DNA from 2 places in the Streptomyces sp. NPDC000594 genome. Region 2 is predicted to be linked to the other one. Evidence: riboswitches for the same ligand, from Rfam matches in the RefSeq annotation. Region 2 holds a riboswitch; the other holds the start of a gene.
The links. Region 2 has a riboswitch for cyclic di-AMP ahead of ABT354_RS20725 (M23 family metallopeptidase). Riboswitches for the same ligand answer to the same signal wherever they lie in the genome.
Positions count from the first base shown of each region.

Region 1 (5,080 bases), on a different contig from region 2:
CCGCCAGCCACCGGGTGGCCCCCGGGCTGCTCTCCTGGCCCGCGTGGCAGACCCTGCGGGAAGCGGGGCGGGTGCTCTGCGCCGACCCGGACCACCCCCAGCTGCCCTATCTCCGGGAGGCCGGGATCGCGGTGGAGACCGCCGCGCCCACCGCCCGGGAGCTGGTGGACGCCTGTGTCACGACGGGGGCGACCGTGGTGGTGCTCGCCGCGGGCGAGGGCGACCGGGCCCTCACCGACGGCCTCGCCCGGCTCGCCGGGTCCGGGCGGGAGCGGATGCCCGATCTGGAGCTGCTGCCCGGCGCCTACGATCTGCCCGGCAGCCGGCTCCTCGACCTGGTCCAGGTGATGGACCGGATCCGCGCCGAGTGCCCCTGGTCGGCCGGGCGCACCCATGAGGAGCTGGCCAAGTACGCCATCGAGGAGGCGTACGAGCTGGTCGAGGCGATCGAGGACGGCGACCGCGACGAGCTGCGGGAGGAGCTGGGGGACGTCCTCCTCCAGGTCGTCTTCCACGCGCGGATCGCGGAGGAGGACCCCGAGACGCCGTTCTCCGTGGACGATGTGGCCGCCACCATCGTGGAGAAGCTGATCCACCGGCATCCGCATGTCTTCGGCGAGGAGCACGCGGAGACGCCGGAGGAGGTGCGCGCCCTCTGGCTGCGGACCAAGGCGGAGGAGAAGGGCCGGGAGTCGGTGACCGACGGGGTGCCGCCGGGACAGCCCGCGCTGGCGCTCGCGGCGAAGCTGGCCGCCCGGGCCCGTACGGCGGGGATCGCGGTGCCGCTGCCGCAGGGCGGGGGCGTGGGCGACACCCTGCTGGCGCTGGCCGCCCGCGCCGCCGAGGAGGGGGTGGACCCGGAGTCCGCCCTGCGGGCCTCGGCGCGCGCCTACCGGGCCGCCATCCGCGCGGCGGAGACGGGCGGGGGCGACGGGGCCCCTGAGGTCCCTGAGGCTGCTGAGGCGGAGGGGACCGGCCCGTCCGGCGGCTGACCCCGCCCCGCCCGCGGGTTGCCGGAGCGGTTAATTCCGTTAAGCGCGGTACGGCCGCTTTCGGTACGGGGCCGGGCACACCAGAAGGGCTCCGGCATGTCCGGATACCGTCGAAGGGTGAGCGAGACCCCTCTTTCCCCCGCGCCCGAACTCTTCACCTGGGAGTTCGCCACCGATCCGTACCCCGCCTACGCCTGGCTCCGCGAGCATGCGCCCGTCCACCGCACCCGCCTCCCCAGCGGGGTCGACGCCTGGCTGGTCACCCGGTACGCCGACGCCCGCCAGGCCCTCGCCGACCAGCGGCTCTCCAAGAACCCGGCGCACCACGACGAGCCCGCGCACGCCCGGGGCCGGACGGGTATCCCGGGGGAGCGCAAGGCCGAGCTGATGACCCATCTGCTCAATATCGACCCGCCGGACCACACCCGGCTGCGGCGGCTGGTCTCCAAGGCGTTCACCCCGCGCCGGGTGGCCGCCTTCGCCCCCCGGGTGGAGGAGCTGACGGACCGGCTGATCGACGGCTTCGCCGGCAAGGGCGAGGCGGACCTCATCCATGAGTTCGCCTTCCCGCTGCCGATCTACGCCATCTGCGATCTGCTCGGTGTCCCGCCGGAGGACCAGGACGACTTCCGGGACTGGGCCGGAATGATGATCCGGCACGGCGGCGGCCCGCGCGGCGGGGTGGCCCGCTCGGTGAAGAAGATGCGCGGCTATCTGCTGGAGCTGATCCACCGCAAGCGCGGTGACCTCGGCGACGATCTGATCTCCGGGCTGATCCGGGCGAGCGACCACGGCGAGCACCTGACCGAGAACGAGGCCGCCGCGATGGCCTTCATCCTGCTCTTCGCCGGTTTCGAGACCACCGTGAACCTCATCGGCAACGGCACCTACGCCCTGCTGCGCAACCCCGTTCAGCGCGAGCGCCTCCAGCGGGCCCTCGCCGAGGGGGACACGGCGCTGCTGGAGACCGGGGTGGAGGAGCTGCTCCGCTATGACGGCCCGGTGGAGATGGCGACCTGGCGGTTCGCCACCGAGCCGCTGGTGATCGGGGGTCAGCGGATCGGCGCGGGCGATCCCGTCCTGGTGGTGCTGGCCGCCGCCGATCGCGATCCGGAACGCTTCGACGGGCCCGATGTGCTGGATCTGGCACGCAGTGACAATCAACACCTCGGCTATGGCCATGGCATCCACTACTGCCTGGGCGCGCCGCTCGCCCGGCTGGAGGCCAGAACCGCGCTGACGGCTCTCTTCACCCGCCTTCCCGACCTGCGGCTCGCGGTTGATCCGTCCGAAATGCGCTGGCGCGGTGGCTTGATCATGAGGGGGCTTCGAACCCTGCCCGTGGAGTTCGCTTTCGCCCCCGGAGGCAACGGAAATGACGCTGCGTCAGGAACGTGATGTTCGCGTGATCTCCGCTGCACCGACTTGTGACTGATGTTGGAGTGCGGCTACGTTCACCCCGTCTCAGCAGTCTCGCGAAAGGCAACCGCATGCTCTCCGGGAATGGTCGACATCGCCGACCCCGTCAGGCTCCGGCCCTCGTCGTCGCGGCAGGGGTGGCCGGCTCGGCCATCGCGCTCCCGCTCCTCGGCGCGGGTTCGGCGACCGCCGCCGAGACCACCGCGTGGGACAGGGTGGCCGAGTGCGAGAGCGGTGGCGCCTGGAGCGCCGACACCGGCAACGGCTACTACGGCGGCCTCCAGATCTCGCAGAACAGCTGGGAGGCGTACGGCGGTCTGGAGTACGCGTCCCGCCCGGATCTCGCCAGCCGCGCCCATCAGATAGCCGTGGCCGAGAAGGTCCTGGCGGCCGAGGGCGCCAAGGCGTGGGCCTCCTGCGCGGAGATGGCCGGTCTGACGACCGCCGGCACCGGCGGCGCCGAGGACCAGGGCGCCAAGGGGACGGCCGCGAAGGAGCCGGGCACCAAGGACACGGAGGACTCCGCTACGAAGGGGTCCGCCGCGAAGGAGTCCACCGGCGACCCGGCGCCCAGGACCGGGAAGGCCGGGGGCACCGCCACCGAGGCGCCCGAGGGGTCCGCACCGGGGACGGCGGAGAAGACGGAGAAGGCGACGGGGACGGGCGGCTCCGGTGGCACCGGCGCCGAGGCCGACCGGGAGGCGGCCGCCCCCGCGCGTACCGAGGACGGCGCGGACACCACCGCCGAGGGCAAGGACGCCGCCGGGAAGGCCACCGGCAAGCACCGGGGGCCCGCCGCCGACGAGAGCGCGGACACCGCCGGCCGTGCGGAGCTGCCCGCCACCGGTGGGAGCGCGGAGACGAAGGAGGCGCCCGGCGCCACCGGGGCGGCCGAGGACCGTGCGACCGACACCGCCCATCCCTCGCGGTCCGGCGCCGACCGTACCGAGGTCCCGGCGGCCGGGGACACCACCGCGACCGGGACCGCCGACACCTCGCCGTCCTCGTACACGGTCCGCCCCGGCGACAACCTCTCGGTCATCGTCGAGGAGCGGAAGCTCGACGGCGGCTGGAGCTCCCTCTATGAGCGGAACAAGGACACGGTCGGCGAGGACCCCGACCTGATCCACCCTGGTCAGAGCCTGGATCTGAGCGCGACACCGAAGTAGTTGGATGGGGTTTGTCCGAGTTTGCTGAAATGAGACAAGGGTCTCTTTGCGAAATCGGGCGAACCCCGCTCACCGGAATCGCCCATCCCATGCCCCACCTGCGGATATATAAGGATCCGGAGTTGCGAGATGGGCGATTTTTCCCCGATGTTCTTCTTTGAACAACAGACCGGGCTGTGTCTACGGTCTGAACCGCTCGCCACCGCGGGCACCACTGACCGAAACGCCGAATCCTGCCGTCGGTCGGGGGGAAAAGTCGTCGCGCGAAGCGCCGAAGGCAGGAGCGGGGGACCCAAGGTAAGTGCCGGCCCAGGCCGCTGACGACCGGTTCGTGAACCGGTCGCCGAAGCGGCCCACCGGCTAGGGGTGAAGTCGTGCGCCACACCGCGCGACCGGGCAACTCATGCGGCCCGAACCCGACAGCTCACCTCGCAGGCGTCGGTGAGGAGATCTCCATGCTGCTTTCGGGCAAGGGCAAGCACCGCCGTCCCTCGGCGTTCAACCGCGCCACCCGCGTCGTCACCTTCGCCGGTGTCACCGGTGCCGCCGTCGCCGCCCCGCTGATGGGCGCGAGCACCGCCACGGCCGCCACCGCCTCCGAGTGGGACAAGGTCGCCCAGTGCGAGTCCGGCGGCAACTGGTCCATCAACACCGGCAACGGCTACTACGGCGGCCTCCAGTTCTCGGCCTCCACCTGGGCCGCCTTCGGTGGCACCGCCTACGCCCAGACCGCCGACAAGGCGACCAAGGCGCAGCAGATCGCCATCGCCGAGAAGGTCCTCAAGGGCCAGGGCAAGGGTGCCTGGCCGAGCTGTGGTGTCGGCCTGTCCAACACCCCGTACGGCGGTGGCTCGGCCCCGGCCGCCCCGGCCAAGCCGGCGGCCCCCCAGACCCAGGCCCCGCAGCAGCAGGCGCCGCAGCAGTCCGCCCCGGCCCAGCAGCGCGCCGAGGCCCCGGTGACCCGCTCGGTCGAGCGCTCCGCCCCGGCCGCCCAGCCGCAGCAGTCCGCCCCGCAGTCCCAGGCCCCGGCCAAGGGCTTCCTGAAGGGCGACGGCGAGTACAAGGTGAAGGCGGGCGACACGCTCAGCTCCATCGCCGACGACCACAAGGTCAAGGGTGGCTGGCAGAAGCTCTTCCAGCTGAACGAGGACATCGTCGACAACGCCGATGTGATCTACGTCGGTCAGCAGCTGCACCTGCGCTGACCGGAGCCCCCCGGTTCGCCCGGGTGACGGACCGCCCCGGTCCGGTGCGTTTCCCCCCGTTCGCACCGGACCGGGGCTCCCGGCTGTCCGGGTCCGGGACTCCTGAGTCGTCGGGATCGGGCCTCCCGGCTCTCCGGGTCCGGGGCCTCCGTACGGCGCGCCGTCGCGGGCCGCGCCGCTACCCGGCAGTAGATTTCGAGCGCCCTGCACCGCTCTGATGTACTTCTTACCCTTTTTCGTCCCAGCGGGCGGGCATCCGCCCGGACCGCACCCGCTCGCCGGTTAGGCTCTTGTC
Region 1 covers NZ_JBEPCY010000009.1:96,627-101,706, reverse strand. The annotation lists gene ABT354_RS15815 (nucleoside triphosphate pyrophosphohydrolase) at 1-992, shown strand, start outside; gene ABT354_RS15810 (cytochrome P450 family protein) at 1,089-2,390, shown strand; gene ABT354_RS15805 (transglycosylase family protein) at 2,483-3,580, shown strand; cyclic di-AMP (ydaO/yuaA leader) riboswitch at 3,840-4,033, shown strand; gene ABT354_RS15800 (transglycosylase family protein) at 4,036-4,785, shown strand.
Region 1: it holds a riboswitch for cyclic di-AMP, as region 2 does, so the genes downstream of both, ABT354_RS15800 (transglycosylase family protein) here and ABT354_RS20725 (M23 family metallopeptidase) in region 2, are expected to answer to the same signal.

Region 2 (5,080 bases):
CTCGACCGGGTGCTGCGCGAGGAGAAGGGCTACACCTACGGCGTCCGCGCCTTCGGCCAGGTGCTGCGGTCCGCGCCGGACGGCACGGGCGCCTCGCTGCTCGCCATCAGCGGCTCGGTGGACACGCCCAACACCGGTCCGGCCCTGGCGGATCTGTGGCAGGTGCTGCGGGTGCTGGCGGCCGAAGGGCTGACCGACGCCGAGCGGGACACCGCCGTACAGAACCTCGTCGGTGTCGCACCGCTGAAGTTCGAGACCGCGGCGGCCGTCGCGGGCACCCTGGCGGACCAGGTCGAGCAGCATCTGCCCGACGACTACCAGGCCACCCTGTACGCACGGCTCGCCGCGACCGGCACCGTGGAGGCGACCGCCGCCGTGGTCAGCGCCTTCCCGGTGGACCGGCTGGTCACGGTGCTCGTCGGGGACGCGGCGCAGATCGTGGAGCCCGTCAAGGCCCTGGGCATCGGCGAGGTCACCGTGGTGACCGGCTGACCTTCCCCCGGGAAGGCCCGATCGGGCCGGCCGGAGCCCTGGTGTCCACTCCCACCAGGGCTCCGGTCATTTTTCGTGGCGTCTGTCCGCTTTTGAGGGAATGTCATGGGGAACTCGCCTGTCTGTGGTGTGGCATACCCAACAAAATCCGCCGTCTGTTTGGCGAACCGAAGGCGCCGCCCGTAGCGTCAGTGCGGCTGTTCGCCTGCTGTACGCCGCATCCGCGGCACGGACAGTCATCGCCGAATCCCCCATGGGTGTGAGCCCGGGGGAGCCGGGGACCCACCGTCCCCAGGGGTGAATCGGACGCCTTCGCTCCGTGCGGAGGGGCCCGTAGGAGACCTTCCTGCTCCGAACCCGTCAGCTAACCCGGTAGGCGAGAAGGAAGGAAAGGATCAGCCTCTACATGGCGTTGACCCGCTCCACCGGGAAACACCGTGCCCCGAGCCGTGCGAAGCGCCGCGGCGCGAGCATCGCCGGTGCCGCCACGCTCGCCACCACAGGGGTCTGCGGCGCCCTCGCCACCCCGGCCTTCGCCGTGGCGGACGACGTCTCCAAGGCGCCCGCCACCGCCGAGGACACCGGCACCTTCATGATCCTGGCCGCCGACGCGGAGGCCGACTCCCTCGCCGACGAGGTCAACGACCAGGCCCTCACCCAGAAGCGCGAGGCCATCGCCCGCGAGGAGGCCGTCAAGGAGGCCCGCCGCAAGGCCGAGGCCCGTGAGCGGGAAGCCCGTGAGGAGCGTGAGCGCGCCGCCCGTGAGGCCGAGCGCGAGCGGCTGATGAAGACCTACACCTCACCGGTGGCCGGGTCCCATGTCTCCACCGGCTACCAGACCGGCGGCGCCTACTGGTCCTCCGGCAGCCACTCCGGCATCGACTTCCACGCCTCCGAGGGCACCGCCGTGGTCTCCGTGGGCGCGGGCACCGTGGTCGAGGCCGGCTGGGGCGGCGCCTACGGCAACAATGTCGTGATCCGGATGAACGACGGCTCGTACACCCAGTACGGCCATCTGCTGGCCGTCCAGGTCACCGCCGGACAGAGCGTGATGCCGGGTCAGCAGATCGGCCTCGCGGGCTCCACCGGCAACTCCACCGGCGCGCACCTCCACTTCGAGGCCCGCAGCGGCGCCGAGTACGGCTCCGATGTGGACCCCGTCGCCTATCTGCGCTCCCATGGGGTCGGCATCTGACACCCCGCCCCCCAGAAGTCTCACCGAGAGCCCCCGGCGCCTGGAATCCACCCAGTGCCGGGGGCTCTCGGCGTACTGGCCGGAAGAGAGCGGCTTCGCACCCGGCTCCACGGGGAAGGGCGGTCCGCTGCAATAGAGTCGCCGGGCGCGCGGCACACGGGCCGCGCACCCGGGGTGCCCGACGACCCCGGGGGAGTGCAGCGGATCCCAGCGGAGGTTCGGTCATGCGCGTCCCGGCGCACTCGGTCTGCACGGCGATCCGCGACGACATCGTCTCCGGGGTCTTCCCGCGCGGCGGCCGGCTCACCGAGGAACAGCTCGCCCGCCGGTACGGGGTCTCCCGCATCCCGGTCCGTGAGGCCCTGCGCACCCTGGAGGCCGAGGGGTTCGTGGTGATCCGCCGGCATGCCGGGACCCGGGTCGCCGAGCCCACCGCGCAGGAGGCGGCCGATCTGCTGGAGGCGCGGATGCTGCTGGAGCCACTGGGCGCGGCCCGGGCGGCCCGGCGGCGCACCGAGGCGCATCTGCGGGTGCTGCGCGGGCTGGTACGGCTGGGGCAGGAGCGGGTCCGCCGGGACCAGGGCGAGGATCTGCGGGCGCTGGGCGGCTGGTTCCATCAGACGCTGGCCCAGGCGTCGGCCAGCCCGGGGCTGATCGCGCTGCTCACGCAGTTGCGGCACAAGATCGCGTGGATGTACGCCGTGGAGCAGCCGGCCGAGCCGGCGGTGTGCTGGGCGGAGCACGGGGCGATCCTGGACGCGGTGGTGCGCGGCGACGCGGAGCGGGCGCGGGAGCTGACCGCGCTCCATGCCGAGCGCGGCGCCCGGGCGCACCGGCTGCGGCTGCCCCAGCCACCGGGCCCGCCGCACCGCCCGTACCGCCGTCCGCCCCGGCTGGCGACGGCCCCCCGCTGAACCCGGGTGAGCCCCGCTGAGCCCCCGGGTGCCTGCTTGCTTGAGTGCTTGAGTGCTTGAGTGCCTGAGCCCGGCGCCGGGGGCGGCGGGGGCGGGAAGCCGCGGCCACCGGCGGCCCGGCACATGCGAAAAGCCGCGGGCTCTCCTTGGTCGGGGGAAGAGTCCGCGGCTTGTTCCGCCGGCCCCTGAGGGCGGCCGTCTACGAGGCCCGTCGGAACGGGCCGGGGGTGCGGCCCGTGGGTACGGGCCGGGGGAGCGCCGGACGGGGGCGCTCCGGTGCCGGGTGGGGGGGAGAACCGGCACCGGGACCGGGCCCGGGAGACCCCGGGCCGCGCGGCCGGCGGTCAGACCGTCTCCGGCAGCTCCTCCAGGCCCTCCGCGACCAGCTTGGCCAGCCGGTCCAGCGCACCGTCCGCACCCTCGGCGTCCGAGGTCAGCACGATCTCCTCGCCGCCCCGGGCGCCCAGCCCGAGCACCGCGAGCATGGAGGCGGCGTTGACCGGGTTGCCGTCGGCCTTGGCGATCGTCACGGGGACGCCGGACGCGGCGGCGGCACGGACGAAGAGAGAGGCGGGTCGGGCGTGCAGGCCCTCGGCCCAGCCGACGGTGACGCGGCGCTCAGCCATGGTGGTGTCCTTCGGGGGGAAATGGGTTGTCTAGACCAGTGTGCCACGGTACGGGACGCTCCCCGTCCCGCCCCGCGCGCCCGGCGGACGCGCCGCCCGGCCCCGGGCCGCCGCCACCCGGCCCCGCTCCCCGGGGCCGACCGTCCCGACCTCGTCCTTTCTTCCCCGTCCACCCGGCGATCACCCTCCTCGGGACTCCGTGACCGCCGGTCGCGCCGTACTCTTTCGCCATGCGGACCCGGCCGGAACAGACCTATCCCGACCACTGGGAGGCCGATGTGGTGCTGCGCGACGGCGGCACCGCGCGCATCCGGCCGATCACCCCCGACGACGCCGGGCGGCTGGTCAGCTTCTATGAACAGGTCTCGGACGAGTCGAAGTACTACCGCTTCTTCGCCCCGTACCCCCGGCTCACCGCCAAGGACGTCCACCGCTTCACCCATCACGACTACGTGGACCGGGTGGGGCTCGCCGTGACGGTGGGCGGGGAGATCATCGCGACCGTCCGCTACGACCGTATCGACGAGCGCGGACGGCCCGCCTCCGCCCCCGCCGACCAGGGGGAGGTCGCCTTCCTGGTGCAGGACGCGCACCAGGGGCGCGGCGTCGCCTCCGCCCTCCTCGAACACATCGCGGCCGTCGCCCGGGAGCGCGATATCCGGCGGTTCGCGGCCGAGGTGCTGCCCGCCAACAGCAAGATGATCAAGGTGTTCCGGGATGCCGGCTACACCCAGAAGCGCAGCTTCGAGGACGGCTCCGTCCATCTCACCCTGGACCTGGAGCCCACCGAGAAGTCCCTCGCCGTCCAGCGCGCCCGGGAGCAGCGGGCCGAGGCCCGCTCCGTCCAGCGGCTGCTCGCACCCGGTTCGGTGGCCGTCATCGGCACCGGACGCACCTCCGGCAATCTGGGCCGTACCGTCCTGCGCAACCTCCGTGACTCCGGCTACACCGGCCGCCTCTACGCGGTGAACCGGGCGTTCCCCGACGGCTGGCCCGAGGTGGAGGGGGTGCCCGCCTTCCGCTCCGTGGCCGAGATCGCCGCCGCGACCGGCTCCACGGTGGATCTCGCCGTGGTCGCGGTGCCCGCCGAGCGGGTGCCCGAGGTGGTCACGGACTGCGGTGAACACGGGGTGCGCGGACTGGTCGTGCTCTCCGCCGGATACGCCGAGAGCGGCGTCGACGGCCGGCTGCGCCAGCGGGAACTCGTCCGCCGGGCCCGCTCGTACGGGATGCGCATCATCGGCCCCAACTCGTTCGGGATCATCAGCACCGCGGAAACGGTACGCCTCAACGCCTCGCTCGCCCCCCGCTCGCCCGCCCGGGGACGGATCGGCCTCTTCACCCAGTCCGGGGCGATCGGTATCGCCCTCCTGTCGGAGCTGCACCGCCGGGGCGCCGGGCTCTCCTCCTTCATCTCCTCCGGCAACCGCGCCGATGTCTCCGGCAACGACTTCCTCCAGTACTGGTACGACGACCCCGACACCGATGTGGCCCTGCTCTATCTGGAGTCCATCGGCAACCCGCGCAAGTTCACCCGGCTCGCTCGGCGCACCGCCGCGGTGAAGCCGGTCGTCGTGGTCAAGGGCGCCCGGCACAGCGGGAGCGAGCCGCCGGGGCACGCGGTGCCGGTCACCCGTATCCCGGACGCGGCGGTCGGGGCGCTGCTGCGGCAGGCGGGTGTGATCCGGGTCGACACGGTCACCGAGCTGATCGACGCGGGGGTGCTGCTCGCCGGGCAGCCGCTGCCCGCCGGGCCGAGGGTGGCGATCCTCGGCAACTCCGAGTCGCTGGGGCTGCTCACCTATGACGCCTGTCTGGCGGAGGGGCTGCGTCCGCAGCCGCCGCTGGATCTG
Region 2 covers NZ_JBEPCY010000014.1:91,051-96,130, reverse strand. The annotation lists gene ABT354_RS20730 (M16 family metallopeptidase) at 1-492, shown strand, start outside; cyclic di-AMP (ydaO/yuaA leader) riboswitch at 723-885, shown strand; gene ABT354_RS20725 (M23 family metallopeptidase) at 899-1,687, shown strand; gene ABT354_RS20720 (GntR family transcriptional regulator) at 1,912-2,601, shown strand; gene ABT354_RS20715 (HPr family phosphocarrier protein) at 2,946-3,227, opposite strand; gene ABT354_RS20710 (GNAT family N-acetyltransferase) at 3,458-5,080, shown strand, end outside.